One region of the Thioalbus denitrificans genome, then DNA from elsewhere that is predicted to be linked to it. Evidence: predicted binding sites of a transcription regulator. Region 1 holds the regulator's gene; each other region holds the start of a gene.
What was found. Region 1 encodes sigma-54, which starts transcription at its own class of promoters, with help from an activator protein. Its sites were predicted from a motif close to TGGCANGNTNCNTGCTT; they were not measured.
Positions count from the first base shown of each region.

Region 2: the regulator sigma-54 is predicted to act here: its motif matches at 3,509-3,525, upstream of DFQ59_RS06515 (TOBE domain-containing protein).
Region 3: the regulator sigma-54 is predicted to act here: its motif matches at 4,908-4,924, upstream of nifH (nitrogenase iron protein).
Region 4: the regulator sigma-54 is predicted to act here: its motif matches at 3,804-3,820, upstream of DFQ59_RS16935 (urease accessory protein UreD).

Region 1 is NZ_QPJY01000003.1:50,086-57,697, forward strand. Features, by position in the region: gene DFQ59_RS08505 (calcium/sodium antiporter) at 1-331, shown strand, start outside; gene DFQ59_RS08510 (KpsF/GutQ family sugar-phosphate isomerase) at 390-1,394, shown strand; gene kdsC (3-deoxy-manno-octulosonate-8-phosphatase KdsC) at 1,519-2,040, shown strand; gene lptC (LPS export ABC transporter periplasmic protein LptC) at 2,048-2,653, shown strand; gene lptA (lipopolysaccharide transport periplasmic protein LptA) at 2,904-3,419, shown strand; gene lptB (LPS export ABC transporter ATP-binding protein) at 3,416-4,141, shown strand; gene DFQ59_RS08535 (RNA polymerase factor sigma-54) at 4,278-5,729, shown strand; gene hpf (ribosome hibernation-promoting factor, HPF/YfiA family) at 5,747-6,058, shown strand; gene ptsN (PTS IIA-like nitrogen regulatory protein PtsN) at 6,213-6,710, shown strand; gene hprK (HPr(Ser) kinase/phosphatase) at 6,676-7,602, shown strand; gene rapZ (RNase adapter RapZ) at 7,599-7,612, shown strand, end outside.
Region 2 is NZ_QPJY01000002.1:432,207-439,818, reverse strand. Features, by position in the region: gene DFQ59_RS06535 (GNAT family N-acetyltransferase) at 1-25, opposite strand, end outside; gene modD (ModD protein) at 141-989, opposite strand; gene modB (molybdate ABC transporter permease subunit) at 1,058-1,726, opposite strand; gene modA (molybdate ABC transporter substrate-binding protein) at 1,766-2,539, opposite strand; gene DFQ59_RS06515 (TOBE domain-containing protein) at 2,581-3,426, opposite strand; gene acnA (aconitate hydratase AcnA) at 3,771-6,446, opposite strand; gene acnB (bifunctional aconitate hydratase 2/2-methylisocitrate dehydratase) at 6,742-7,612, shown strand, end outside.
Region 3 is NZ_QPJY01000002.1:386,493-394,104, forward strand. Features, by position in the region: gene DFQ59_RS06235 (hypothetical protein) at 1-170, shown strand, start outside; gene DFQ59_RS06240 (ArsC/Spx/MgsR family protein) at 172-597, shown strand; gene DFQ59_RS06245 (nitrogen fixation protein NifQ) at 647-1,225, shown strand; gene draG (ADP-ribosyl-[dinitrogen reductase] hydrolase) at 1,228-2,208, shown strand; gene DFQ59_RS06255 (bacteriohemerythrin) at 2,290-2,700, opposite strand; gene DFQ59_RS06260 (hypothetical protein) at 2,697-2,939, opposite strand; gene DFQ59_RS06265 (SIR2 family protein) at 2,936-3,793, opposite strand; gene DFQ59_RS06270 (NAD(+)--dinitrogen-reductase ADP-D-ribosyltransferase) at 3,968-4,807, opposite strand; gene nifH (nitrogenase iron protein) at 4,990-5,883, shown strand; gene nifD (nitrogenase molybdenum-iron protein alpha chain) at 5,982-7,460, shown strand; gene nifK (nitrogenase molybdenum-iron protein subunit beta) at 7,563-7,612, shown strand, end outside.
Region 4 is NZ_QPJY01000012.1:12,084-19,695, forward strand. Features, by position in the region: gene DFQ59_RS16910 (urease accessory protein UreF) at 1-23, opposite strand, end outside; gene ureE (urease accessory protein UreE) at 7-477, opposite strand; gene ureC (urease subunit alpha) at 506-2,209, opposite strand; gene DFQ59_RS16925 (urease subunit beta) at 2,217-2,528, opposite strand; gene ureA (urease subunit gamma) at 2,540-2,842, opposite strand; gene DFQ59_RS16935 (urease accessory protein UreD) at 2,894-3,742, opposite strand; gene ilvD (dihydroxy-acid dehydratase) at 4,040-5,884, shown strand; gene DFQ59_RS16945 (YfdX family protein) at 6,387-7,100, shown strand; gene DFQ59_RS16950 (arylamine N-acetyltransferase family protein) at 7,174-7,612, opposite strand, start outside.

The sequences.
Region 1 (7,612 bases):
CGTGGTGGCCATCGGCACCAGCCTGCCGGAGCTGGCCGCCTCCGTGGCGGGCGCGCTGAAACGCGAGCACGACATCGCGCTGGGCAACATTCTCGGCTCCAACATGTGGAACCTGCTGGCGGTGCTGGGGCTGCCCGGGCTGATCCGGCCCACCCTCCTGGAACCGGCGGTCATGACCCGCGACTTCCCGGTTATGTTAATCTTCACAGTTGCCCTGTTCGCCATGGCCTACGGCTTCCGCGACGGCAGCCGCCTCACCCGCTTCGAGGGCGGCCTGCTGCTCGGGGGCTTTGCCGGCTACATGGCCACGCTGGTCCTGACCGCGGCATGAGCGTCCGCAGGACCGGCATGCCGCGAACCGTGAACCGCCACCCAGACCCGGAGAGCCCGTGAGCACCGCCGTGACCCCCCCTTCCGCCGAGACCGAGGATCGGCGCCTGATCGAACTGGGACTGGCCGTCATCCGGGCCGAAACCGCCGCGCTGGAGGATCTCGCCGGGCGCATCGACGGGAACTTCGCGCAGGCCTGCCGCTACCTGCTCGGCTGCACCGGCCGGATCGTGGTCATCGGCATGGGCAAGTCCGGCCACATCGGAAGCAAGATCGCCGCCACCCTGGCCAGCACCGGCAGCCCCGCCTTCTTCGTCCACCCGGGCGAGGCCAGCCACGGCGACCTGGGCATGATCACCCCCCAGGACGTGGTGCTGGCCCTGTCCAACTCCGGCGAGACCGAGGAGATACTCACCATCCTGCCGCTCATCAAGCGCCAGGGGGTGCCGCTGATCACCCTCACCGGCAATCCGGCCTCCACCCTGGCGCGCAACGCGGAGGTGAACCTGCACGTGGGCGTGGCCCAGGAGGCCTGCCCCCTGGGTCTCGCCCCCACCTCGAGCACCACCGCGGCGCTGGCCATGGGCGACGCGCTGGCGGTGGCGCTGCTCGAGGCGCGCGGCTTCACCGCCGAGGATTTCGCCCGATCCCACCCCGGCGGGCGGCTGGGTCGGCGGCTGCTGCTGCTCATCGGCGACATCATGCACACCGGCGACAGCCTGCCCATGGTGCCCGAGCAGGCCCTGCTCAGCGACGCCCTGCTGGTGATGACCCGCCAGGGGCTGGGCATGACCGTGGTGGTGAACGAGGCCCGCGAGGTGCTCGGGGTGTTCACCGACGGCGACCTGCGCCGGGCGCTGGACCGCGGGGTGGATGTGCACGCCACCGACATCGGCGCGGTCATGACCCGCAACTGCGCCACCGTCTCCCCCGACACCCTCGCCGCCGAGGCCCTGCACCTCATGGAAACGAAGAAAATCAACGCCCTGCCGGTAGTGGACGGGGGCGGCCGGCTGGTGGGCGCCTTCAACATGCACGATCTCCTGCGCGCCGGGGTGGTGTGATGGCAGGTGCCGGGGAACGGGAGGCGATGCACACTCCCGCCCGCCGGAACCCCCGCCTTTATCCTTTATTCATTAACCTTTATCCATTGACCCTTAACCCTCTACCCTCAAACCAATAACCGCCATGCAAGACATCCTGCAACGCGCCGCCCGCACCCGCCTGGTCATCTTCGATGTGGACGGGGTGCTGACCGACGGCAGCCTCTACCTCGACGACAACGGCATGGAGTACAAGGCCTTCAACTCCCGCGACGGACACGGCATGAAGCTGCTGCGCCAGACCGGGGTGGAGATCGCCATCATCAGCGGCCGCTCCTCGGGGGTGGTGAAGGAACGCATGGAGAGCCTCGGCATCCACCACGTCTACCAGGGGCGGGAGGACAAGCTCAACGCCCTGGGCGAACTGCTCGACCGGCTGGACACCCCCCTGGAGGAGGTGGCCTACGTGGGGGACGATGTCATCGACCTGCCGGTGATGCGGCGGGTGGGGCTGGCGGTGGCCGTGGCCGATGCCCACCCCTTCGTCTGCAAGCACGCCCACTGGCAGACCCCGAGCCCGGGCGGCCGCGGGGCCGCGCGCGAGGTGTGCGAACTGATCATGGAAGCCCAGGGCACCCTGCAGGCGATTCTCGAGGCCTACCTCTGAGGCCCCCATGCCCCGGTTCCCCATGCCCCGGTTCCCCCTGCCCCGCCTCAGCCCCACCACCGCAGGCCTTCTCGTCCTCGGCCTGCTCGCGGGGCTGAGCAGCCTGTTCGCCTATCGCTACGAACCCTGGTGGCCGACCCGGACGGACGTGCAGCGCCACGATCCCGACTACTGGTTCGAGGGCTTCTCCGCGGTGCGCATGAACCTCGAGGGGGTGCCCATCCAGCGCCTGACCGGCAAGCGCCTGCAGCACTATCCCGACGATGACAGCACGGAGCTGGAGACGGCCCGGCTGGTGCACTACCCCCAACAGGGTGCGCCCTGGGTGGTGACCGCCGAGCGGGCACGGGTCACCGAGGACGGCGCACTGGTGTTTCTCCCCGGGCAGGTCCTGGCCGAGCAGGCGCCCACCGCCGCCGATCCCGGCCTGACCCTGCGCACCCACGACCTGCGCGTCCTGGTGGAGCAGGAGTACCTGGAGACCGACCGCGAGGTTTCCATCACCCGCGGGGGTGATATGATCAACGCAACCGGCATGCGGGCCTTCCTGCGGGAGGAGAGGCTGCTGCTACAGTCCAAGGTGAAGGCCACCCATGAACCGAACCGCCGTTAGTGTACTGCTTCACTCTTGGAGGCACGTTCAGCGAGTTGCTGGCCGGTTAGCTGCAAGGCGCGCTCTCGCAGGAATGGCAGGGTCCTTTCAAGAGAGCGCAACGCCGCAGATGGCCGGCCAGCGGCTCGCCCGAAGGGAGCCCCCCGAAAGCACCATGACCGCGTTGCGGTGCTTGACAAGGACCGGGCCATTGCCTGCGCACCGCGCCTTGTCCTGGCACTTTCGGGGGGCTCTGAATGTACCGCCAAGAGTGAAGCAGTACACCAGTGTACTGCTGCTGCTCCTCGCCCTGCCGGGGGCGGCCCTGGCCCTGTCCGGCGACAGCGACAAGCCCATCAGCCTCGAGGCCGACCAGGCGGAGCTGAACGAGGCCACGGGCGTCAGCACCTATACCGGGCGGGTGGTCCTGACCCAGGGCAGCATCGAGCTGCACGCCGACCGGCTGGTGGTCCACGCCGCCGGCGGCGAGCTGTCCCAGATTACCGCCACCGGCAACCCGGTGCGTTTCCGCCAGCGCCCCGAGGGCCGGAACAAGGACGTGACCGCCGAGGCGAAGAAGCTGGAATACCAGGGCAAGAGCCGCATGCTGGTGCTCATCGGCGAGGCGAAGGTGACCCAGGGGCGCAATACGTTCAGCGGGCAGCGTATTGAATATGACCTGCAGCGCGAGTCGGTGCTGGCCACCGGCGGCAGCGGCGAGGGCGGCAAGCCGGGCCGGGTGCAGATGACCATCGTCCCCTCCAGGGGCGGCGACAGCAAGCAATGAGCGTCCTGGAAACCCGCGGGCTGGGCAAACGCTACGGCGCCCGCGAGGTGGTCCGCGATGTCTCCCTGCGGGTGGAGAGCGGCGAGGTGGTGGGCCTGCTGGGCCCGAACGGCGCCGGCAAGACCACCTGCTTCTACATGATCGTGGGCCTGGTGCGCTGCGACAGCGGCGCCATCACCATGGATGGAGCCGACCTGACCCGGGAGCCCATGCACATTCGCGCCCGGCGCGGCATCGGCTACCTGCCCCAGGAAGCCTCGGTATTCCGCAAGCTCACCGTCGAGCAGAACATCATGGCCATCCTGGAGCTGCGCCGGGATCTCACGCCCGGCAAGCGCCGGCGGCTCGCCGACAGCCTCATGCACGAGTTCCACGTGGGCCATCTCCACGACAATCTCGGCATCAGCCTCTCCGGCGGCGAGCGGCGGCGGGTGGAGATTGCCCGGGCGCTGGCGACCGAGCCCCGCTTCATCCTGCTGGACGAGCCCTTCGCCGGCGTGGACCCCCTCTCGGTACTCGATATCCAGCGCATCATCAGCCACCTGCGCGACCGCGGCATCGGGATCCTGATTACCGACCACAACGTCCGCGAGACCCTCGGCATCTGCGACCGCGCCTACATCATGAGCAACGGCAACGGCATCGCCCACGGCACGCCGGCCGAAATCCTCGACAACAGCCAGGTCCGGGACGTCTACCTGGGCCACGAGTTCCGCCTGTGACTTCCCGCCTCCCCGGTCGCGGGGATACCCGCGCGGCCCGTGCCCCTATCTGCACGGCATGTTATTTGCGTTACAATCCGGACATAACGACAACGGATACCGGATATCCGTTTACGCCTAGACGACGACGCGCCGTATGAAACCCTCCATTCAGCTCCGGCTGAGCCAGCAACTCACCATGACGCCGCAGCTGCAGCAGGCCATCAAGCTGCTGCAGCTCTCAGCGCTCGACCTGCAGATGGAGGTCCAGGAGGCGCTGGAGACCAATCCCATGCTGGAGCTGGCGGAGGACGAGGTCGAAGCGTCGGGTGAGGCGGAGGCGCCATCGACGTCGGGCAGCGAGGCCGAGGACCGCGACCTCGACCTCGAGCGCAACGACGCGGACATTCCCGCGGACCTCCCGGTGGACAGCGCCTGGGACGACATCTACGACGTGCCCAGCAGCAATTCCGGGCCCGACGAGGGTGACGAGCAGGAGTTCGCCAATGTCAGCCATGGGGGCGAGTCGCTCCAGGAGCACCTCCTCTGGCAGGCCAGCCTCGCCCATTTCAACGACCGCGACCTGGAACTGGCCCGGCTGCTCATCGACGCCATCGACGAACGCGGCTACCTCGGCGCCACGCTGGAGGAGCTCCTGGCCAGCCTCGACCCCGAGTTCGAGGTGGAGCTCGACGAGCTGGAGGCGGTCCTGCACCGCATCCAGACCTTCGACCCCCTCGGGGTGGGCGCCCGCAACCTGGGCGAATGCCTGTCCCTGCAGCTGCGCCAGCTGCCCGCCGCCACGCCCTGGCGCAGCGAGGCGCTGAACCTGGTGGAAAACCACCTGGAACTGCTGGGCTCCCGCGACTACGCCCAGGTCCAGCGGCGGATGAAGATCAGCGAGGACGAGCTGCGCGAGGTCATCCAGCTGATCCAGACCCTCAACCCCCGCCCCGGCAACGAGGTGGGCGGCGAGGAGCCCCAGTACGTGGTGCCGGATGTCACCGTGCGCAAGCACCGGGGCAGCTGGCTGGTGGAGCTCAACCCGGAGGCCTCCCCGCGACTGCGCGTGAACCCCAGCTACGCCGCCCTCGTGCGCCGGGCCGACAACAGCCAGGACAACAACTTCCTGCGCACCCAGTTGCAGGAGGCGCGCTGGTTCCTGAAGAGCATCCAGAGCCGCAACGAGACCCTGCTGAAGGTGGCCACCTGCATCGTGGAGCACCAGCGCGGCTTCCTGGAGCACGGCGAGGAGGCCATGAAGCCCCTCGTCCTGCACGACATCGCCGAAGCGGTGGAGATGCACGAGTCCACCATCTCCCGGGTCACCACCCAGAAGTACATGCTCACCCCCCGTGGTATCTTTGAGCTGAAATACTTCTTCTCCAGCCACGTCAGTACGGCGAGCGGAGGCGAGGCCTCCTCCACGGCGATCCGGGCGCTCATCAAGAAGCTCATCGCCGCCGAGCACCCGTCCAAGCCGCTCAGCGACAGCAAGATCGCAAAAATCCTGTCTGATCAGGGAGTCAATGTGGCACGCAGGACCATCGCAAAGTACCGCGAGGTCATGGCGATACCGCCATCAAACGAAAGAAAGCGCCTGCTATAAGGCTTAAGGAGTCAGCTATGCAGACCAACATCACCGGTCATCACGTCGACATCACCCCGGCACTGCGCGACTATGTGAACTCGAAGCTGGAGAAGGTCGAACGCCATTTCGACAACATCACCAACGTGCACGTGATCCTGGGCGTGGAGAAGCTGCGGCAGAAAGCCGAGGCCACCATCCATCTGAGCGGGGCCGAACTGTACGCCGACGCCGAGCACGATGACATGTACGCGGCCATCGATGCCCTGGTGGACAAGCTCGACCGGCAGGTGAAGAAGCACAAGGAAAAGTCCCAGGCTCACAACCACGAGAGCGCCAAGCGCGCCTGAGCCCGGAACCGGGGAGGGCTGACGGGGCCGGCGGCCCCGTCAGCCCCGTCCCGGACTCGAACCCACGACAACCGCGGCGGACCCGGACCGAGACCAGTGAGAGACGCCAGACGATTGAAATCGAACGGATCGCCCCGCACAGTGACGAATCACCATGCACCTGCGTGACATCCTGACCCTCGAACGCACCGCGACCGACGTCATCGCCGGCAGCAAGAAGCGCGCGCTGGAATTCCTCGGCGGCCTGGCGGCGACTGACGAGCCGGAGCTGGACCCCACCGAGGTGTTCGAGAGCCTCATCGCCCGCGAGCGCCTCGGCAGCACCGGCATCGGCCACGGTATCGCCATTCCCCACGGACGGCTGAAGAACAGCGACCACGTCATCGGCGCGCTGGCGCACCTGCAGGAGCCCATCGACTTCGACGCCATCGACGACAAGCCGGTGGACCTGCTGTTCGCGCTGCTGGTGCCCGAGAACGCCACCGAGGAGCACCTCGAGGTCCTGGCACGGCTGGCCCAGCTGTTCAGCGACGAAGAGGCCCGGCAACGGCTGCGCGAGGCACCCGACGCGGCAGCGCTGCTCCAGACGATCCTGAGTTACGAGGCCGCCGAAACGGATGCCCCGGACGATCAGCATACAAAACCTGTTTGAAGTCCAGCAGGAGAATCTCTGCCTCACCTGGATTGCCGGCCAGGCCGGCGGCGAACGTTCCCTGAGCCTCCCGGATCTCCCCGTGACCGGGCTCGCGGGCTTCTACAACCCGATACATCCCCACGCGATTCCCCTGCTGACCGACGCCGAGCTGGCGTGGCTGGAGCGGGAGGCGGATCCGGCCCGGGATCCGTTCGCGGCACCGGCGGTCCTCGCCATCCTGACGGGGGACGGCGCGCCCCCGCCCCGGCTGGTGGAGCACGCGGAGCGGAGCGGATTTCCCCTGTTCAGCTCCCGCCTGGAACCCCGGCGGCTGATCAACCGTCTCAACTTCTATCTCACCCAGTCCCTCTCGGCGCGCATCACCGTCCACGGCGTGTTCATGGAGGTGCTGGGCGCCGGTGTGCTGCTCAGCGGCGAGAGCGGCATCGGCAAGAGCGAACTGGCCCTCGCCCTGCTCAGCCGCGGGCACCGGCTCATCGCCGACGATGCCCCGGAGTTCGCCAATACCGTTCCGCGCATGCTGGTGGGCTACTGCCCGGAGCCGCTGCACGACTTCCTTGAAGTTCGCGGACTGGGCATACTCAACGTGCGGGCCATGTTCGGCGACAGCGCCCTGGCACCGGAGCATGTACTGGACCTGGTGATACACCTCAAGGAGATGGAAGGCCATGAACTCGCGGCCATCGACCGGCTGCACGGCGTCCAGCGCCGCCGCGAAATGCTCGGCATCGAGGTGCCCGAGGTGACCATTCCGGTGGCGGAGGGACGCAACCTGGCGGTGCTGGTGGAGGCCGCCGTGCGCAACGAGCTGCTCAAGAGCCGGGGCTACGACGCCGGCACCGAGTTCATCGAACGCCAGCGGGCCCACATCGAGCGGGGACCGGCATGAACCTGGTGGT
Region 2 (7,612 bases), on a different contig from region 1:
CTCGTGGCGGGTGATTCCTGTTCATCCTTCCGCTCCCTTGTGGCCGTAGGGTGGGCGCCGGGCCCCGCTGCCGGCCCGGGGACCGGCAGCCGCCGCGCCGGCCGGACATCGATCCGGACACCACCGGCGCACCATGCCGTTCAGGTGGCCGGCGCCAGTCGTACGCCGATGTCGGCGGGCTCGGCGCGGTAGACCGAGCTCAACACCAGGCCGTCCACCCCGGTGGCGGCGTACTTGTCAATGTTGCCGGTCCCGATACCGCCGGCGGCCAGTAGCCGCACCCGCGGCCAGCAGGTGCGGATTTCCTCCACGGCCGTGCGCAACCCCCCGACTGGAAGCTTGTCGAACTGGAGCACATCGACCCCGGCACGGGCGGCCACCCGCGCCTGTTCCAGCGATTCCACCTCCACCACCAGCGCCTTTTCCACCAGCCTGGGCCGCAGGCTGTCCAGGCGTTCGAGCAATCCCTCCAGCCCACCGACGAAAGCCAGGTGCTGGGGGAAAACCAGCACCGTTTCGGAGAGTCCGAGCCGGTGGGGCAGCGCGCCGCCGGCCAGGTATGCCTCCATCGCCAGTCGTTTGAAACCGGGCGGATACTTGCGGGTCGCATACAGTGGCAGATCCGGCCGTACCGTCCGTGCGCGTGCGACGAGCTCCCGGGTGTGGGTGGCGATGCCGCAGGCCTGCTCCAGCAGGTTCTGGGCCACCTTCCAGCCCCGGTGGAGATGGGCGGCGTCGCCAGTGGCCCGCAGCAGGATGGCCCCCGACGCGGCGTGCTCGCCGCTGGCCACGATGCCGGTGATCCGGGCGCCGCAGCGCTCCAGCACCCGCGCGGCGACGGCGCTGCCGGCCACCACCACCGGGGCACGGGTCCGGAAGTTGATCTCCGCGGATTGTGCCCCGATTCCCAGAAGCCAGCTGGTGAGGTCGGGGCCAGGCACATCCTCATCGATCCATCTGTCAATCAATTCATCTGGATAGAAGATCATTTGAATGCTATTCCTCGACGATTCCCGCGCGCCGCCACACACGGACAACCGGGACCGGACGCTCCCGCTCAGGCGCTCGCCCGGGCCATGCGCCGGTTCATCAGCTGCAGGATGAGCAGCACCAGGAAGGCGAAGCCGAGCATGCCGCCGGCGAGCAGGTGGGCGCTGCCGTACTCCAGGGCTTCCACATGGTCGTAGATGGCGATGGAGATGACCTTGGTCTGGCCGGGTATGTTGCCGCCGATCATCAGCACCACGCCGAACTCCCCCACGGTGTGGGCGAAACCGAGGGTGGCCGCGGTCAGGAAGCCCGGCCTGGACAGGGGCAGCGCCACGTGAAAAAAACGGTCCAGGGGGCCGGCCCGCAGGGTGGCGGCCACCTCCAGCGGGCGTCGGCCCAGGGCCTCGAAGGCGTTCTGGATCGGCTGCACCACGAACGGCAGGGAGTAGACGCAGGAACCGATCACCAGGCCCGGAAAGGTGAAGGCGAGGCTGCCCCACCCCAGCTCCTCGGCGAGCCCCCCGAGCGGTCCGTTGGGACCCAGACCCACCAGCAGGTAGAAGCCGAGCACCGTGGGCGGCAGCACCAGGGGCAGCGACACCAGTGCTCCCAGGGGGTGGCGCAGCCAGTGACGGGTATGGGCCAGCCACCAGGCCAGCGGGGTGCCCACCGACAGGAGCACGACCGTGGTCACGGTGGCGAGCTGCAGGGTCAGCAGAATGGGTTCGAGTTCCATGGTCGTGCTCCCGGGCGGGTGTGACGGGGGGCGGATACCCTATTCGGTGCCGTAGCCATAGGCTTCGATGACCGCGCGGGCCGCCGGGCTCTTCAGGTACTCCGCCAGCGCAACGGCTGCCGGATTGCCGGCCCCCTCCTTCAGCAGGACCGCCTGCTGCTGCAGCGGGGCGTAGAGGGACTGGGGGACCAGCCAGCGGGAGCCGACCTTCTCCTCCGGCAGCAGGGCCACCTGGGACAGCGCCACGAAGCCGAGCTCGGCGTTGCCGCTGGCGACGAACTGGTAGGTCTGGGTGATGCTGTCGCCGCGGATGAGGCGATCGGAGACCGCGGCCTCCAGCCCGAGTCCTTCCAGCACCTCCATCGCGGCGGTCCCGTAGGGTGCGGTTTTCGGATTGGCGATGGCGAGCCGGCTGAACTCCCCCGATTTCAGCACCGTACCCTCCCCGTCCACGCGATCCGGGGCCGGGCTCCAGAGCACCAGCCGGCCGACGGCGTAGGTGAAGCGGCTCCCGGGGACCGCCTTCCCCTCCTCCTCCAGTCGTTTCGGGCGGGCAGCGTCCGCGGCCAGGAACAGCCCGAAGGGGGCGCCGTTGACTATCTGGGCATAGAGCTTGCCGGTGGAGCCGTAGCTGGCCAGGACCTTGTGGCCGGTCGCGGCCTCGAAGGCGGTGACGATCTCCTTCATGGCGGCGGTGAAATTGGCCGCCACGGCGGCGTTGACCTCCGCGGCCATGGCAGCGGAGTGCGGCAGGAGTGCCGTGGACGCCAGGAGGAGAGCCCTTGCGAGGTTGGTGAATCCCTGTCTTTTCATCGTTACTCCCTACTGTGGGTGTCGTGGTTGCGAAGCGGCGGTCAGCGGGTTGCCAGGATCACGCTGGAGGCCTTGAACACGGCGCAGGCCCGCATTCCCTCGCGCAGCTCCAGGTGGCCGATGCTCTCGTTGGTGAGAATGGAGGTCAGGGTCTTGCCGCCGCCCAGATCCAGGGTCACCTCGCCGTTCACGGCGCCCTCCCGGCACCAGACCACCTCGCCGCAGAGGCGGTTGCGGGTGCTGAGCCTGAGGCCATCGTCAGCGTCGGTGAGCAGTATCGAGGTGGCCTTCACCAGGGCGTAGGCAGCATTCCCGGGGGAGAGCCCCAGCCGCTCCACGCTGCCCTGGGTGATCATCGCCACGAGGCGGTTGCCGCCACCGATGTCGAGGGTGACCTCGGCGTTGACGGGGCCGCTCGCGATGGCCAGGACCGTGCCATGAAACTGGTTGCGCGCGCTGCTCTTCATTTCCAGTCGCTCCATGAGTTGGCGGAAATCTTCCATTTCATCCAGTGCCTGCAGATCGGCATGCAATTTGTTGAGATAGCGCCTGTGCATGACCTCGACCCGCTCGAACAGCCGCAGCTGGCGCAGGCCATGGGCCGTGATGCGGCTGCCGCCCCCGTGGCGTCCGCCCGCCGCACTTTCCACCAGGGGCCGTGGGGCGAGGTTGTTCATCGCCTCCACCGCATCCCAGGCGGCCTTGTAGCTCATGCCCGCCGCGCGGGCCGCGGCGGTGAGCGTGCCCAGCTCGGCAATCTTCCGCAGCAGCACCATGTGGCGGCGGCCCGCGAACCTGCGGCCCGCGAGACAGAACTGCAGTTCGGCGTCGAAACCCGGCAGGTCGGCTGTTCCGGCTCCGGTCCTGCCCTCGGTGTGTTGCGTCATATAGGGCGCTCCATAACGCGGGTCGTGTCCGCCCCTGTTCGACCGGCAGGAACCGGCGCGCGGCGGGTCTGTACCCTTGCCACAGCAATCTCCATGCCGAAGTATGGGTTCAGCCCAACCCGTTGATTCGACGCCGTTGGCGTATGCGGTTTGTCGGAAAGCCTTCAGTGGGGAGGGCGCAGTGGGGGAAGGTTGTCGGGATGCCGACACAGGCGGAGTGGAGACGGCGGGGAGGCCGTGAAGGGGACTGGGATCGGATGCGGGGTCGGAAAACCGCTGGGCCGGGATGCCCCGGAGCCGCGGGGAGGGCCTGCCCCCCCGCGGCTTCTTCCCGGGTTTTCCGGCTAGGCCGCCAGCAGCTGGCGCAGTACGTAGTGGAGGATGCCGCCGTGACGGTAGTAGGCCTGCTCCTGGGGCGTGTCGATGCGCACCCGGGCGCGGAACCGGATCGGCTCACCGCCGCTGTCCGGGGTGGCGGTGACCTCCACGTCCCCGCCGAGGGCGGCCACGCCGCGGATGTCATAGGTCTCCATGCCCGTGAGGCCCAGGCGCTCGGCGCCCTCCCCGTCCATGAACTGCAGGGGCAGGATGCCCATGCCCACCAGGTTGGAACGGTGGATGCGCTCGTAGCTGCGGGCGATGACCGCCCGCACGCCGAGCAGCCGCGGACCCTTGGCGGCCCAGTCGCGGGAGGATCCGGTGCCGTACTCCTGGCCGGCGAGGACCACCAGGGGCACGCCGCTCGCCTGGTAGTGCATGGCGGCGTCGAAGATGGTCATCTGCTCGCCGCCGGGCTGGTGGCGGGTCCAGCCGCCCTCCGTGCCGGGGGCCATGTGGTTGCGCAGGCGGATGTTGGCGAAGGTGCCGCGCATCATCACCTCGTGGTTGCCGCGGCGGGCGCCGTAGGAGTTGAACTCCAGCTCCCCGATCCCGTGCTCCAGCAGGTAGTGGCCGGCGGGGCTGTCGCGCTTGATGGCGCCGGCGGGCGAGATGTGGTCGGTGGTGACGCTGTCGCCCAGCACCGCGAGGCAGCGGGCATGGAGGATGTCCTCCACCGGCGCGGGTTCCGGCCCCATGGATTCGAAGTACGGCGGGTGCTTGATGTAGGTGGAGGACGGATCCCAGTCGTACAGCTCCCCTTTGGGCACCTCGAGCGCCTGCCAGGCGGGATCGCCCGCGAAGATGCGGGCGTAGCGATCGCGGAACATCTCCGCGTGCACCGATGCCTCGATGGCCGCCTGGATCTCTTGCCGTCCGGGCCAGAGGTCGCGCAGGTGGACCGGCTTGCCGTCGCTCCCCGTGCCGAGGGGCTCGTGGCGCAGATCGATGTCCATGCGCCCGGCCAGGGCGAAGGCCACCACCAGGGGCGGTGAAGCCAGGTAGTTGAGGCGCACCTCCGGGTGCACCCGGCCCTCGAAGTTGCGATTGCCCGAGAGCACCGAGCAGACCGCCAGGTCGCCCTCGGCGATGGCCCGGCTGACGGCCGGGGGCAGCGGTCCGGAATTGCCGATGCAGGTGGTGCAGCCATAGCCCACGGTGTGGAAACCCAGGGCCTCCAGGTGGGGCGTCAGTCCGGCGCGATCCAGGTAGTCGGTCACCACCCGCGAGCCGGGACCGAGGCTGGTCTTCACCCAGGGCGGCACGGACAGTCCCCGCTCGTGGGCCCGCTTCGCCAGCAGCCCGGCGCCGAGCATCACCGCCGGGTTGGAGGTGTTGGTGCAGCTGGTGATGGCGGCGATCACCACCGCGCCGTGGCCGAGGCCGGGGCCGCCGGGCTCCATCTCCACCCGCTTGTCCCGGGGGCCGGCCTCGTCGTGGCCCTGCAGGTACTCCCCGAGGGCGGCTTCGACATTCGCCTTCACATCCGGCAGCGGAACCCGGTCCTGGGGCCGCTTCGGACCGGCCAGGCTGGGCTGGATGGTGGCGAGATCCAGCTCCAGGAGATCGGTGTAGCGCGCCGGCGGGGCGCCGGTCTCGCGCCACAACCCCTGGGCGCGGGCATAGGCCTCCACCAGCGCCACCTGGTCTTCGTCGCGACCGGTCAGGCGCAGAAAGCGCAGCGTCTCCCCGTCGATGGGGAAGATGCCGCAGGTGGCGCCGTACTCGGGCGCCATGTTGGCGATGGTGGCGCGGTCCGCCAGCGGGAGGTGGACGAGGCCGTCGCCGAAGAACTCCACGAACTTGCCCACCACGCCGTGGGCGCGGAGCGTCTGGGTAATGGTGAGCACCAGGTCGGTGGCCGTGGCGCCTTCCGGCAGTTCTCCCTCCAGGCGCATGCCCACCACCTGGGGTGTCAGCATGGAGATGGGCTGGCCGAGCATGGCCGCCTCGGCCTCGATGCCGCCCACGCCCCAGCCCAGCACCCCGAGGCCGTTGATCATGGTGGTGTGGGAGTCGGTGCCCACCAGGGTGTCCGGGTAGGCGAGCCGCTCCCCTTCCCCCTCCGTCCCGAAGACGGTGCGGGCGAGATACTCCAGGTTGACCTGGTGCACAATGCCCATGCCCGGCGGCACCGCCTGGAAATTGGCCAGGGCCTTCTGGCCCCAGCGCAGAAAGGTGTAGCGCTCATGGTTGCGCTGGAATTCCAGATCGGTGTTGCGGGCGAAGGCCGCCGCCGTGCCGAAGGCGTCCACCTGCACCGAGTGGTCGATGACCAGTTCGGCCGGCTGCAGGGGGTTGATGCGGGCCGGATCCCCGCCCATGCGCTCCATCGCCTCGCGCATGGCGGCCAGATCCACCACCGCGGGAACGCCGGTGAAATCCTGCATCAGCACGCGGGCCGGCCGGAAGGCGATCTCCCGATCGGGCTCGGCCCGGGGATCCCAGGCCGCCAGGGCCTCGATATCCCGGCGGGTCACGGTCTGCCCGTCCTCGTGGCGCAGGAGGTTCTCCAGCAGCACCTTGTGGGTGAAGGGCAGCGTGCCGACATCGAACGGTCCGTCGAGCGCGCCCAGACGCCAGTAGGTATAGCGGGCCGCGCCCACGGGGAGCACTGCACGGGCATTGAAGCTGTCGGACATGGAATCCCCCTGTCTGACTGCGTGGCTGGGTCGGGAGCCGGTGCCGTCCTGCAGGCAGACTCCGGCGTCCCGTTCAGAAAGCATAGCGTGTCCGTCAAGACGGACGCGGGCGGGTCTTGTGCAGCGCGGAAATGAAAGGTATTTTGCGCGATAAGTAAATTACGTTGTCCTATAAGCATACTCTATGGCCATGTTTTTTACGGGGAATGGAGCATCGTTTGCCCGCCAGGGTGAGCCAAACGGCGCGCGGTGAAGTACGATATGCGCCGGAAATTTCAGGTATGGAGGAAGTGCAGTGCTCGAAGCCTATCGCCGTCATGTAGAGGAACGCGCCGCAGAAGGTGTCCCGCCGCTGCCGCTCAACGCCGAGCAGGTGGCCGCCCTGGTGGAACTGCTCAAGGCACCGCCGGCCGGCGAGGAGTCGTTCCTGCTGGAGCTCATCACCCAGCGGGTGCCGCCGGGGGTGGATGAGGCCGCCTACGTGAAGGCCGCCTTCCTGGCCGCCGTGGCCCGGGGCGAGGCCGAGTGTCCCCTCATCGACCGCGTGCGCGCCGTGGAGCTGCTGGGCACCATGCTCGGCGGCTACAACATCCACCCGCTCATCGAGGCCCTGGATGACCCGGCGCTGGCTCCCACCGCCGCCCGTGCGCTGTCCCACACCCTGCTCATGTTCGACGCCTTCCACGACGTGAAGGAGAAGGCGGATGCCGGCAACGGCCACGCCCGCTCGGTGCTGGAGTCGTGGGCGGAGGCGGAGTGGTTCACCGCCCGTGCGCCGCTGCCGGAGAAGGTCACCGTGACCGTGTTCAAGGTGCCGGGCGAGACCAACACCGACGACCTCTCCCCGGCCCAGGACGCCTGGTCGCGGCCCGACATCCCGCTGCATGCCAACGCCATGCTGAAGAACCCGCGGCCGGGCATCGACGACGCCCTGGCCCAGATTGCCGAACAGAAGGCCAAGGGCTTCCCGCTGGCCTACGTGGGCGACGTGGTGGGCACCGGCTCCTCGCGCAAGTCGGCCACCAACTCGGTGCTCTGGCACATGGGCAACGACGTCCCCTTCATTCCCAACAAGCGCGCCGGCGGCTTTGTCCTGGGCGGCAAGATCGCCCCCATCTTCTTCAATACCATGGAGGACGCCGGGGCCCTGCCCATCGAGTGCGACG
Region 3 (7,612 bases), on a different contig from region 1:
TGCACCAGGGCATAGGACGGCTGCGCCGGGAGCTGCGGGCACGGCTGGCCGGTCAGCGCAGCCTCACCCTGAGCTACCGCCACCATCCGGCCGCCCACCACGTGCCGCTGCGGGTGTGGCGGCGCCAGGGGGCGCTGCTGGCGGCCATGCACGAACTGCGGCGGGGCTGACATGGCCCGGGTGCTGTTCTTCGAAAAGCCCGGTTGCATCGGCAACGGGGAGCAGAAGCGGCTGTTGCGCGCCGCCGGCCACCAGCTCGAGGTGCGCAGCCTCCTGGCCGAGCCGTGGAGCGCGGAGGAGTTGCGCCGCTATTTCGGAACACTGCCGGTGAGCGACTGGTTCAATCGCACCGCGCCCGGGGTCAAGTCGGGCACGGTGGTGCCTGAGCGCCTCAGCGAGACGGAGGCGCTCAGGCTGATGCTGGCCGATCCGCTGCTGGTGCGCCGCCCGCTCATGCGGGTGGGCGAGGAGCGGCGCGCGGGCTTCGACCCGGCCGGGGTGGACGCCTGGATTGGCCTGACCCCTGCGGCCCTCGGCCGCGACCTGGAGATCTGCCCGAGCACGGGCGGGGAGCCCTGCGACGAGACGCCCGCCTGAGGTCCGGCGCGCCCCGGAGGGCGGCGCCGCAGCCGCTGGAGTGACGACGATGACTACCCCGAGCCCGAACCTGGCCCAAGAAACACCCCTGGAATTGCGCGAACGCCTGCTGGCCCACGCCGGCGGCGATCCCAACGATGGCCCGATGGCCTCCATCCTTTCCACCTGGTTCACCGGCGGCGGCGCGCTCCCGGCGTGGCTGGGCCTCGACCCGGGCGCCTTCCACCAGCTGCTGGCCCACCACTTCCCGGGTCTCGGGACACCCGCTCCCCCGCCACACCCTGAAATCGATCGGGAACGCACCGGGGAGTACGAGGAACTGTTCACCCTGCTGCTGCGGGACCGGGCCGGGCATACCCCCTCGGAGACCTGGATGGCCGGTATCGTGGCCGCCGGTTGCCTGGCCAGCGACCACCTGTGGCAGGACCTGGGGCTGTGGAACCGCGGCGAGTTGAGCGCGCTGATGGCGCATAACTTCCCGGACCTGGCGGGGCGCAACGTAGAGGACATGAAATGGAAGAAGTTCCTCTACAAGCAACTGTGCGCGGCGGAAGGCATCTACACCTGCCGTGCCCCTTCCTGCGAGGTGTGTGCGGACTACACCCACTGCTTCGGTCCGGAAGAGTGAGGGTGGGCGATGGGGCCGGCCCCACGAACCGCTCCGGCTCACGGCATCCACAGCGGCCCCCGGCTGCGATCCCGGAGCTGCGGCGACGGGCGGTGGGCGCCTACCTGGGGTTGGCGGTGGGCGATGCTCTCGGCGCCACGGTGGAGTTCATGACTCCCGGCGAGATCCGGGAGCAGTACGGCACCCACCGCCAGATCCTCGGCGGCGGCTGGCTCCGCCTCAGGCGCGGCCAGGTCACCGACGACACCGAGATGAGCCTGGCGCTCGGCGAGGTCTACCTGCGCCATAACGCCTTCCCGCCGGGTGCGGTGGCGGAAGCCTTCAGCGAATGGATGCGCGGCAAGCCGGTGGACATCGGCCACACGGTGCGCCGGGGCATCATCCGCTTCCGCACCGAGGGCCTGTGCCAGGTCCCGGAGAACGAGATGGACGCCGGCAACGGCGCGGCCATGCGCTGCCTGCCGGTGGCCCTGGCGCTCCTGGGGGCCTCCCCCGAAGCGGTGTGGTCGGCAAGCCGTGCCCAGGCCCACACCACCCATCACAACCCCCTCTCCGACGCCGGCACCGAGTGCGTGGTGGAGCTGGTGCAGGGCGCCATCCAGGGCGCCGGCCTGCCGTGGATGGCCGAACGGGTGGCCCGGCTCACCGCCGCCCATCCCGAGTTCCGCTATGACCGCAAACCCACCCTCAACCCCAGCGGCTACATCGTGGAGACCCTCCGGGTGGTGTTCCAGGCGCTGTTCGGCAACGACACCTTCGAAGCCGCGCTGGTCACCGCGGTCAACCGCGGCGGCGACGCCGACACCAGCGGCGCCATCCTCGGCATGATCGCCGGCGCGCTCTACGGGGAGGAGGGCATCCCCCGGCGCTGGCGCCAGGCCCTTCTGCCGGAAGTGCGGGAGGCCTGCGAAACCCAGGCGCTGCGGCTGCTGGCGGCCTCACCCCTCGGTCGTGCGGTGGAGGGGGAGAGAACCCGCGCATGATGATGCGGAGGTGGTTCGTGGAGAGTGTTCAGCTGCCGGTTGCCAAACACGTAGGATGCGGTGCGGCACGAACCACATCGATCAGGCTTCGGCGTCGCGGCTTCGTGTGGCCTTGAGGTGGGCCGCCAGGGCGCTGTCCATGGTGGTGGCGTGGAGGGAGAACCAGGCGGGGATCTGTTCGCGCAGGTAGGCGCGGGCCATGGCCGTCCGGCCACGGGCCACCTGGCGGGCGAAGCGGTGCAGGTCGCCCAGCACCCGCTGGTGGTCGGCCCGGTGCTCGGCGGTGGCGGGAAAGGCGCTGGCGGCCATGCGCGCCTCCTCGGCGGCGAAGTGCGCCTCGGTGTGGGCCAGGAGGCGGCCGAAGCCCGCCGCGAAGGCGGGCTTGTCGGCCTGTTCCAGCGCGTTCACCAGGTCCGCGAACTCCCGGTGCACCTGGTCCATGTCCTCCACCCCCAGGCGGTAGTGGCGATCCACTTCGGCGATGAGACTCACGCCGGCACCTTCTCCGCCTGCTCGAGGGCGTGGCGGTGCTTCCTGGCGGCCTTGCGGGCAATGTACTCGAAGAACTCCCCGGCGTTGTCGTACTGGTAGGCGAGGGCGGCCTCGGCCAGCTCGGCAGTGAGGCGCCGGGTGGTGGCGATCTCCCCGGCGCTGCGGCCGCAGGTGCGGCAGAAGACACCGTCGTCCTGGCAGGCGGTCCTGCCCAGGCAGGGGCGGAAGCTGCGGCTCATGCGGCGGCCACTCCCGCCGCGCCGGCGCACTCCAGCAAATCCGCCACGTCACTCTCCACCACCTCGATGCCGAGCCTTGCGCAGAAACGCCGCTCCTTGTCGGTGGGCGCGGGGATGAGTGCCCAGCCGGTGGGGCTGCCGGCGGAGTAGACGATGTCGGACATGACCATGCGCTCGGTGTCACGCTGCAGGCTCAGACCGAGGTAGAGGTACTGGCATCCCGTCCGCCGCTCCTTGAGGAAGGCCGGGATGGCAAAACCGCCCATGAGCTCGGTGATGTAGTCCACGTAGTCGGCATCGGAGGCGATGTAGGTGGGCTCCGGCAGGGGGCTGCCCATGGGCTTGAAGAGCACCGGCAGGGCGGCGTCGGCCTCCTGCTGGGTCACTTCGCGGTAGCCGCTGCCGTCGTGCTGGTGGATGGCGAAGCGGTAGTCGGTCCCGCCTGCCCGGGCGATGCCGCGCACCAGGAGGTGGGGGGTGGTGGCGTAGCTCTCCTGCAACTGGGTGTCGCGGTTGATGTCCACCACGTAGGCGGGCTTGAGTTCCGCCAGCCAGTCGTGCAGCGCCGCGCGGCTCCAGCCGCGATCGCCATAGGTCTCGGTGAGAAAACGGTTGACCGCCGCGCGTCCGCGCTTCAGCTCCACGTTCATGGCCGCCCGCGGGAACTCCCACATGAGCCGCGGCGCCATGGGCTGGCCGCCGTTCATGGCCAGGATCAGGCTGTCGCTGTCGGCCGGCATGGGGGCGCCGGTGTCACTGTGGACCACGTCGGCGAGCACGCCGGGGCCCAGGTAGGGAACCAGGCTGCCGCCCTGCAGGCGGTCGATCAGTTCATTCAGGTTCGGGGTAGGCACGGTCGCTTGTCCTCGGGTCGTTGGGAAGCTCCATCACCTTAACCAAGGCAAAAGGCTTGCCAGCCCGGCGCACACCATCAATCAATGGGTTGGGACAACCTGCAGACCCGAATGGGTCGAATCCTTGTCGTGAAAGCGACAAGAAGCTGTGGCCGCGTGCCTTAACCGACGAATTCAGTGGGTCGTAAGCGCCACTTCGTAAACCCCGCCGATGGCCACGTACTCCTCCTCGCCGCGCAGCCGTCCCGGCAGCAGCTGCGTGAAGAAGAAGATCTTCGCCAGCGGTACCGCCACGGTGAGGATGTAGTCGCCGAACTCGTCTGCGCGCTCCCGGACACGGGTGAATGAGTTGAGGTTGTTGAACAGCACCCGCAGACCTCCGTCACGCTGCCGCCCGAGCACTTCGTGCTCACCGACGCGGTTCACGCCACGGTAGAGAACAAGGTGGGTCTCTCCGGGATACCGCCGCGCCAGTTCGTACTGGCAATAGCTGTAGAGCAGGTCGAGCTGCGCCTCCAGGGCATTGGTCCCGTAGAGGCCGCGGCACATCTCTTCGAGAAAGGCGGCGTAGGCGTTATCCGCGTAGTCGCCCAGCGGTTCGCGGTGAAAACGCGGCAACAGGCCGAAGCGGGAGGTCACCCAGGCCTTGAGCACCGCGCCCTCCCGGCCATTGGCGTCGAAGGACCAGCCACGCACCTGGCGCAGGTAGTCGGCCCGGGTGCGCCCCTTGCCCCCCCGCCCCGACACGAAACCCGCCTCCTCGGGATGCTCAAGGCTGAAGTGGGCGGACATGTGGGCCATGAAGTGGGTGGCGCGGTGCCCGGCATCGTCGATGGTGTCGAGTTGCTCGAAAAAACGGTGGTGGAGCGCTGCGACGCCATCGAGAACCAGGGGCACGGGATGTCTCTGGTAGGTGAGGCTGCCGAGGATCACCGCCGGAAGGTTGCAGCGATTGAAGGGAACGCGGGCATAGGCGGGCACCGTGGGAACGTTGTCTGTCTTGTGGTCATCCATACAGTCGCCCGGGTTTTGTTGGTATTGCCACGTACATATTTTTCCCGCCATTCACAAATTTATCTTTGTCATACCTGGCCTTACGAATCTTTTCCGAATTTGGCACGGCGCTTGCTGAGTCAGGGTCGTCAGACATGACGACAGGCAGTATGCCCCAAACCCTGCGTACGAGGAGATAAATCATGGCATTGCGTCAGTGTGCAATCTACGGAAAGGGCGGTATCGGCAAATCCACCACGACCCAGAACCTGGTTTCGGCCCTCGCCGAAGCGGGCAAGAAGGTGATGATCGTGGGCTGCGACCCCAAGGCCGATTCCACTCGCCTCATTCTTCATGCCAAGGCCCAGGAGACCATCATGCACCTGGCCGCCGAGGCCGGTTCCGTGGAGGACCTGGAGCTGGAGGACGTGTTGAAGGCCGGTTACGCCGGCATCAAGTGCGTGGAGTCCGGCGGTCCCGAGCCGGGCGTGGGCTGCGCCGGCCGCGGTGTGATCACCGCCATCAACTTCCTGGAGGAAGAGGGCGCGTACGAAGAGGACCTGGACTTCGTCTTCTACGACGTGCTCGGCGACGTGGTGTGCGGCGGTTTCGCCATGCCCATCCGTGAGAACAAGGCCCAGGAGATCTACATCGTGGTCTCCGGCGAGATGATGGCCATGTATGCGGCCAACAACATCTCCAAGGGCATCGTGAAGTATGCCAGCTCCGGCGGCGTGCGCCTGGCCGGCCTCATCTGCAACAGCCGCAACACGGCCCGCGAGGACGAGCTCATCGAGGAGCTGGCCCGTCGCCTCGGCACCCAGATGATCCACTTCGTGCCCCGCGACAACGAGGTGCAGCGCGCCGAGATTCGCCGCATGACGGTCATCGAGTACAACCCGCAGGCCAAGCAGGCCGACGAGTACCGCGCTCTCGCCCGCAAGATCATCGACAACAAGATGTTCGTCGTTCCCACCCCGCTGACCATGGATGAGCTGGAGGAGGTGATGATGGACTTCGGCATCCTCGACGAAGAGGACGAGAGCATCGTCGGCAAGTCTGCCGCGGACGAGTTGGTTGCCGGGGCGACAGCCTGATCCAATGCGCCCCGGCCGTTGACCGGCCGGGGCGCACCCCGAATCGTTTCCAGCGTCCGGTGTCCACGGATGGGTGGCGCCGGCAGAGGAGAACCATCATGGCAGCAATGACGCGCGAAGAGACCGAAGCCCTTATCCAGGAGGTGCTCGAGGTCTATCCGGAAAAGGCCCGGAAGGACCGTGCCAAGCACCTCACGGTCAACGACCAGTCGGTCGAGCAGTCGAAGAAGTGCATCACCTCCAACCGCAAGTCCCTGCCGGGCGTGATGACCGTCCGCGGCTGCGCCTACGCCGGCTCCAAGGGCGTGGTGTGGGGTCCGGTGAAGGACATGATCCACATCTCCCACGGGCCGGTGGGCTGCGGTCAGTACTCCCGCGCCGGGCGCCGCAACTACTACGTGGGCGTCACCGGCATCAACACCTTCGGCACCATGAACTTCACCTCGGATTTCCAGGAGAAGGACATCGTGTTCGGCGGTGACAAGAAGCTGGACAAGCTCATCGACGAGATCGAGGGCCTGTTCCCGCTGAACAAGGGCATCTCGGTGCAGTCGGAGTGCCCCATCGGGCTCATCGGCGACGACATCGAGGCGGTCTCCAAGAAGAAGGGCGCGGAGATCAGCAAGCCGGTGGTGCCGGTACGCTGCGAGGGCTTCCGCGGCGTGTCCCAGTCGCTGGGTCACCACATCGCCAACGACGCCATCCGTGACTGGGTGCTGGGCAACCGCGACGACCAGGCCTTCGAGTCCACCCCCTACGATGTCACCATCATCGGCGACTACAACATCGGCGGCGACGCCTGGGCCTCCCGCACGCTGCTCGAGGAGATGGGGCTGCGTGTCATCGCCCAGTGGTCCGGCGACGGCACCCTGGCGGAGATGGAGAACACCCCGAAGGCGAAGCTGAACCTGCTCCACTGCTACCGCTCCATGAACTACATCTCCCGCCACATGGAGGAGAAGTACGGGATTCCGTGGATGGAGTACAACTTCTTCGGACCCACCAAGATCGCCGAGAGCCTGCGCAAGATCGCCGCGTTCTTCGACGACAGGATCAAGGAAGGTGCCGAGCGCGTCATCGAGAAGTACAAGGCCGAGTACGAGGCCGTGATTGCCAAGTACCGTCCGCGTCTCGAGGGCAAGCGGGTGATGCTGTACGTGGGCGGCCTGCGTCCCCGTCACGTGATCGGTGCCTACGAGGACCTGGGCATGGAGGTGGTGGGTACCGGCTACGAGTTCGCCCACAACGACGACTACGACCGCACCATCAAGGAGATGGGCAACGCCACCCTCATCTACGACGACGTCACCGGCTTCGAGTTCGAGGAGTTCGTCAAGAAGGTGAAGCCCGATCTCATCGGCTCCGGCATCAAGGAGAAGTACATCTTCCAGAAGATGGGCATCCCCTTCCGCCAGATGCACTCCTGGGACTACTCGGGTCCGTACCACGGCTACGACGGCTTCGCCATCTTCGCCCGCGACATGGACATGACCCTGAACAATCCCTGCTGGAGCAAGCTGAAAGCGCCCTGGCAGAAGGCCTCCGAGCAGGCCGAAGCCGCCGCCGCAAGCGCGTAACCGAGACGTGACCGATGCCGCGGGGCGCAGGCAGCGCCCCGCGGGACCGAATCAACTTTGACCCGTCAGTCCACAGATTGGTGGCACGGGTGGAGAGCAGCCATGAGCCAGAGTGTCGAGAACATCAAACCCAGCTACCCGCTGTTTCGTGC
Region 4 (7,612 bases), on a different contig from region 1:
TCTGGCTCAGACCAGGCGCACATGCACGTAGTCGTGATTGTGCGCATGCCCGTGGCCGCCGCCGTAGGCGCCCCCCTCGGGCTCGAACGGTGCGATCTCGTTCACCACTTCCAGCCCCAGCTCGCGCAGCATGTCGTCGAGCACGTGGTCGGTTGCGTAGCGCACCCAGGCGGTCTCGATCTGCAGCGCCACGTGGCGGTTGCCGAGGTGATAGCAGGCCCGGGCCAGCAGCAGCGGATCCCGGCTGCGGGCGGTGGAGACGCGCTCCGGGGCCGCGCAGACGCGGATGACCCGCCCGCTCTCGTCGCGCAACAGGTCGCCGTCGCAGAGCTGCGTGCCCCGCGGCAGCATCAGCCCCACGTTCTCGCCGTTGTCCAGCTGCACCGGCATGCGGCTCTTCACCCGCAGCTCGTAGGGCAGCGTGAGGGTCACTTCGGGCTGTTCCGGCGTCCCGAGCCGTTCCGTCACTCGCAGCATCTGGATATCCTCCCGGGGCCGACCCCGGCTAGAACAGGAAGTAGCGCTGGGCCAGGGGCAGCACCGTGGCCGGCTCGCAGGTGAGCAGCTCGCCGTCGGCCCGCACGGCGTAGGTCTGCGGGTCCACCTCGATGCGCGGCAGCCAGTCGTTCAGCACCATGTCCACCTTGCCCACCGTGCGACAGCCCTGCACGGCCGCCACGGTCTTGGCCAGCCCCAGCCGGCCGCCGATGTCCGCCTCCAGGGCCGCCCCGGAGACGAAGGTGAGCGCGGTGGCGTGGCGCGCCCCGCCCAGCGCCCCGAACATGGGCCGGTAGTGCACCGGCTGGGGCGTGGGGATGGAGGCGTTGGGATCGCCCATGGGCGCGGCGGCGATGAGCCCGCCCTTGATGATGAGGTGCGGCTTGGCCCCGAAGAAGGCGGGCCGCCACAGGACCAGGTCCGCCAGCTTGCCCACCTCCACCGACCCCACCTCGTGACTGATGCCGTGGGCGCGGGCCGGGTTGATGGTGTACTTGGCCACGTAGCGGCGGGCACGCAGGTTGTCGCTGCCGGCGGAGTCACCGCTCAGGCTGCCGCGCTGCGCCTTCATCTTGTGGGCGGTCTGCCAGGTGCGCGTGATCACCTCGCCCACCCGGCCCATGGCCTGGGAGTCGGAGGCGATCATGGAGAAGGCGCCGAGATCGTGCAGGATGTCCTCCGCGGCAATGGTCTCGCGGCGGATGCGCGAGTCGGCGAAGGCCACGTCCTCGGGGATGTTGGGGTCCAGGTGGTGGCAGACCATGAGCATGTCCAGGTGCTCGTCCACCGTGTTCACCGTGTAGGGTCGGGTGGGGTTGGTGGAGGACGGCAGCACGTTGGCCTCGCCGCAGGCGCGGATGATGTCCGGCGCATGCCCCCCGCCGGCGCCCTCGGTGTGGTAGGTGTGGATGGTGCGGCCCTTGAAGGCGGCCAGGGTCTGCTCCACGAAGCCCGATTCGTTGAGGGTGTCGGTGTGGATGGCCACCTGCACGTCGAAGCGGTCCGCCACGCCGAGACAGCAGTCGATGGCCGCCGGCGTGGTGCCCCAGTCCTCGTGCAGCTTGAGCCCCATGGCCCCGGCGCGCACCTGCTCCTCCAGCGCTTGCGGCAGGCTGGCGTTGCCCTTGCCGAGGAAGCCGAGGTTCATGGGCAGGCCGTCGGCCGCCTGCAGCATGCGGTGGAGGTTCCAGGGGCCCGGGGTGCAGGTGGTGGCGTTGGTGCCCGTGGCCGGACCGGTGCCGCCGCCGAGCATGGTGGTGACGCCCGACATGAGCGCCTCCTCCACCTGCTGCGGGCAGATGAAGTGGATGTGGGAGTCGACGCCCCCGGCGGTGACGATGAAGCCCTCGCCGGCGATGGCCTCGGTGCCCGGCCCCACCACGATGTCAACGCCCGCCTGGGTGTCGGGGTTGCCGGCCTTGCCGATGCCGGCGATGCGCCCCGCCTTGATGCCGATGTCCGCCTTCACCACGCCCCACCAGTCGAGGATCAGGGCGTTGGTGATGACCGTGTCCACCGTTTCCGCACTCGGCGCCTGGGACTGGCCCATGCCGTCGCGGATCACCTTGCCGCCGCCGAACTTCACCTCGTCGCCGTAGACGGTGCGATCCGCCTCCACCCGGATCCAGAGGTCGGTGTCGGCGAGCCGCACCCGGTCGCCCACGGTGGGGCCGTACATCTCCGCATAGGCCTGCCGGCTGATGCTCACCATGGCCGCCTCATCCCTCCAGCTCGCCCATCACCCGGGCGTTGAACCCGTACACCCGCCTCCGGCCGGCATAGGCCACCAGCTCCACCTCCCGCTCCTGCCCCGGCTCGAAGCGCACGGCGGTGCCGGCGGGAATGTTGAGCCGGAAGCCGCGGGCGGCTTCGCGGTCGAAGGCCAGCGCCGGGTTGGTCTCGTGGAAGTGGTAGTGGGATCCCACCTGGATGGGCCGGTCCCCGGTATTGGCCACGGTCACCCGCAGCGTGGGGCGCCCGGCGTTGATCTCGATCCCGCCCTCGGCGGCCACGATTTCGCCTGGAATCATCATCCGTCTCCTCAGCCGATGGGCTCGTGCACGGTCACCAGCTTGGTGCCGTCGGGGAAGGTGGCCTCCACCTGCACCTCGGGGATCATCGCCGCGACCCCCTCCATCACGTCATCCGCCCCCAGCAGGGTGCGGCCGTAGTCCATCAGCTCGGCGACGCTGCGCCCGTCGCGGGCCCCTTCCAGGATCGCGGCGCTGATGTAGGCCACCGCCTCCGGGTAGTTGAGCTTCAGTCCCCGCTCACGGCGCCGCTCGGCCAGCAGGGCCGCGGTGAACAGCAGCAGCTTGTCCTTCTCCCGTGGCGTCAGTTCCATCACTCCTCCTCTTCATGTTCCCGGCCCCGCCCGGAGGCGCGGGTCCCCGCTTCAGGTGTTCCAGATCCGCGGCGCGCACGCCGGCCGCCCCAGCAGCGCCGGGCGCAGCACCCGCCAGGCGGCCTCGAAACAGCGCCGGGCGCGCGCGGTGGAACCGCCCAGGTAGCGGCACACCAGCACCTCTTCCAGCTGGGTGACAGTGAACAGGTCGCCGGGCGCGTCCGCGCCCACCGCCTCCCGCACGCTCCGATCCAGTCCCGCAACGTTGCCGACGGCGGCGAGGCTGCCGATCACCGGCGCGCCGCGCAGCCCCCAGGCCGCCGACTGGAACGGGGTTCCCGCCTCCAGGTCGAGCCGCTCCAGGTAGAGGGGACGGCCGTTGCGCCACAGCTCGAGGCGCTGGCGCAGCCGGCCGCGGGCGAACGCCTCGCCCGCCGCCGGGCGCCCCAGGCAGGTGATCTCCCAGCCCAGGAAGCGGGCGTCCCCGGCCAGGTCCACCCGGGTCCCGCTCTCCACCCGGGCACCGTCGTAGACGATGTTCTCCTGCGGCAGCCACTCCAGCGCCGCCCCCGCCTCCAGCTCCAGCCGTACCGCCTGGCTCGCGGTCGGCCCGCCGCTGCGGTAGAACTTGCCGGCGGCCGGCGCGGTCAGCAGCACCCCGGAGCGCGCGGCGGCCCGCACCTGCAGCCGCAGGCGGTCGCCCCCCACCACCCCGCCCGGCGGGTGCAGCAGGTAGACGTGGCAGACGCCCGGCTCGGGGTGGAAGGTGCGCTGCACCAGCAGCGGGCCGCGGTGGCGCCGCTCGGCCAGCACGCTGCGCTCCCCCCGGCGCTCGAAACCAAGGGTCAGCGTTCCCAGCCAGCCGGACTCCGCCTCCGCCACCCTGGCCACGGCCGTCATGGGTCACTGCTCCGCCACCGCATCCGTCACCGTCCTCCGCCATGCCTCCGTCCCGGGAACAGAGCAAGGCCCATGCCAGCCGGGAAAAACCGGCGCGGGCATGGATGGATGGCGCCTGGGGCGGGCGCGCGTGCACCAGCACGGGGAACAGGACGGTGCAGGGACGCCATGACGCACCATGATGGTGCGCGGCGGGCGGATTGATCGACCGCGGCGGGGGATCGGCCAGGCGGGTCATCTGCTATGCTAGGGCACTGCTCCGCAGAGCCGTCGAGTCGAACCGCACGAGGAAACACCATGCCCAACTACCGCTCCTGGACCACCACCCGCGGCCGCACCATGGCCGGCGCCCGGGCGCTCTGGCGCGCCACCGGAATGAAGGACGACGACTTCAACAAGCCCATCATCGCCGTGGTCAACTCCTTCACCCAGTTCGTCCCCGGGCACGTGCACCTGAAGGACCTGGGACAGCTGGTGGCGCGCGAGATCGAGGCTGCCGGCGGCGTGGCCAAGGAGTTCAATACCATCGCCGTGGACGACGGCATCGCCATGGGCCACGGCGGCATGCTCTACTCCCTGCCCTCGCGGGAGATCATCGCCGACAGCGTGGAGTACATGGCCAACGCCCACTGCGCCGACGCCCTGGTGTGCATCTCCAACTGCGACAAGATCACCCCGGGCATGCTGAACGCGGCGCTGCGCCTCAACATCCCCGCCATCTTCGTCTCCGGCGGCCCCATGGAGGCGGGCAAGGTGAAGTGGCACGGCGAGGAGCTCCATGTGGATCTCATCGACGCCATGATCGTGGCCGGCGACGACAAGGTGAGCGACGGCGAGGTGCAGGAGATGGAACGCTCCGCCTGCCCCACCTGCGGCTCCTGTTCGGGCATGTTCACCGCCAACTCCATGAACTGCCTCACCGAGGCGCTGGGGCTGAGCCTCCCCGGCAACGGCACGGTGGTGGCCACCCACAAGGATCGCGAGCGGCTGTTCCGCGAGGCCGGGCGCATGATCGTGGCGCTGGCGAAGCGCTACTACGAGCAGGACGACGACTCGGTGCTGCCGCGCTCCATCGCCACCTTCGCGGCGTTCGAGAACGCCATGTCGCTGGACATCGCCATGGGCGGCTCCACCAACACGGTGCTGCACCTGCTGGCCGCCGCCCAGGAGGCGGAGGTCGACTTCACCATGGCCGACATCGACCGCCTGTCGCGCAAGGTGCCCAACCTGTGCAAGGTGGCCCCCGCCACCCAGAAGTACCACATCGAGGACGTGCACCGGGCCGGCGGCATCATGGCCATCCTCGGCGAGATGGACCGTGCCGGGCTGCTCAACCGCGAGGCGAGGACGGTGCACTCCGCCAACCTGGCCGAAGCCATCGCCCTGTGGGACGTGCGCCTCACCACCGACGCCAAGCGCCACGACTTCTACAGGGCCGCCCCGGGCGGCGTGCCCAGCCAAGTCGCCTTCAGCCAGGATCGCCGCTTCCCGGCGCTGGACCTGGACCGCGAGAACGGCTGCATCCGTGACCGGGAGCACGCCTACAGCCAGGACGGCGGGCTGGCGGTGCTCTACGGCAACCTCGCCGAGGAGGGCTGCATCGTGAAGACCGCCGGCGTGGACGAGAGCATTCTCCAGTTCGCCGGTCCCGCCCGGGTGTTCGAAAGCCAGGAGGCGGCGGTGGAGGCGATCCTCGGCAACCGGATCGTGGCCGGGGACGTGGTGGTGATCCGCTACGAGGGGCCGCGCGGCGGGCCGGGCATGCAGGAGATGCTCTACCCCACCTCCTACCTCAAGTCCAAGGGGCTGGGCAAGGCCTGCGCCCTCATCACCGACGGGCGCTTCTCCGGCGGCACCTCCGGGCTGTCCATCGGCCACGCCTCCCCCGAGGCGGCCGAGGGCGGCGCCATCGGCCTGGTGGAGGAAGGCGACACCATCGAGATCGACATCCCCAACCGCTCCATCCGCCTGGCGGTGGACGAGGCGGTGCTCGCGGAGCGCCGCGCGGCCATGGAGGCCAAGGGCGCCGGCGCCTGGAAGCCGGACCGCGAGCGCAAGGTTTCCGCGGCGCTGAAGGCCTACGCCGCCATGACCACCTCCGCCGCCCGCGGCGGCGTGCGCGACGTCAGCCAGCTCGGCTGACCCGCGCCGGGCATCCGCCACGCAGGACGCTAAGACATTTTACTGGACAGGATTTACAGGATTTACAGGATTTACAGATTAAAGCTCCCGGTCCAGTGTCGGTCTCCGGGAAGGGACGGGGCATGGGCAGGACGCGCTTACCGGAATGGGTGCAATCCAAATCCTGTTCATCCTGTGAATCCTGTCTATTCGAAAGTGTCAGCATACTTCCTCCGCATCCGATGGCTTCCTGCTGGCGTCCCGGGCCGGAATCCCCTCCGGCCGCGGTGGCCCATATCCACCCGTCCGACTCCCCGACGGGGGATTTCCACCGCCTCACTCCCTCCTGAAAGAATTACAACGCCCGCGATTTCAATGACTTGACATGATGGCCCGGATGTTGCCCCGGTCAGGGCGTGAATCCGGTCCGTCCCCCGGCAACCCGCCGGCAGGGGCTCCGGGCGCTCCCATCGCGGCGCCGATTCCCCGGAACCGGGCCGCGCGCAACCGCGGAGGACATGTCATGAAGCATTCAGCTCCCAACACACCCCGGCGCCATCCGGGCGCCATGCTCCTGGCCATGCTGCTGATCCTGCCCGGAGCCCAGGGCATCGCCGCCACAACCCCCGCCCCGGCCCGATCCCATGCCTGGAGCGACGCGACCCTGGCCGATCTCGCCTACAGCGCCGGTCACGCCCTGGTGCGCGAGCTGCGCGGCGCCCGCGCCGACCTGGATGCCAACCGCCCGGACGCAGCCCGGCGCGAACTGGGCTACGGTACGCGGATCATCCATGCGATGGACCTGCTGTTCCCCTACGACCGGGCCCTCGGGCAGATCGCCATGGGCGAGTTGGCGAATGCGCGCACGGACCTGAAGGCCGGCCGCAGCCAACGCTTCGAGCAGGACCTGCTCCCCCTATACGCCAGCCTGGAGACCATGGAAGAGTATGCCCCCGAGGAGGCCATGGCCCTGCGCGGCAGTGTGGACAAGGCCCGCCAGGCGGTCACCTCCGGCAAGCCGGGTGAGGCCCTGCAGGCGCTGGACCAGTCCGCCGAGCGCATCTCCGTGAGCAGCACCTACCTGCCGGTGGACTATGTGCGGGGACAGCTCGACAGTGCCATCCACGCCCTGGAGAAGCCGTTCCACGACCCGGCCATCGCCCGTCACGCCATCGACAACGCCCTGGTGGTGGTCGAGAACGACTGGCTGCTGGATACCCCCCGCCAGTTGGAATGAGTCCGCCGTCCCGGGCCGTCCGCCCCCCGGCCCGGGACCGGTCCGGTTGGAACCGCCGCGGATCCGGGCCGCTTCAGGGGGTCGACGGGGCCGGCGCCGCGAAAGCGTCGTAGGCGACGTCGAGTTCGAGGCCGAAGTGGGTGACGAGTGCCTCCAGGTAGGCGGGTCCCGGTTCCAGGGTCTCGCGCCGGAGGGTCCCGCCCTGGCGGATGGCGAGTTCGAAATCGCTCAGGGTCACCCTTCCGGAGGGCATGGCCAGGGCGCAGATCCTGCGCTGGCGGAACGGCGACCCCGGCCAGCGGGAGGTGAAGAAGTTGGCCATGTCGATATCCGCCGGCAGGGTCAGCTCGGCGCTGAAGGCGTAGAGATCCTGCCACCCCTCCCCGCTCTCCTGCTGCAGCACCAGGCCCAGCGACGGATCGCGGCGCAGGCGATAGCGCTCGCCGTACTGGGCATCCACCCGCCCCGGCTCCAGCGGGATGGGGGCCCGCAGCCCCGGGCCGCCGAAGCCG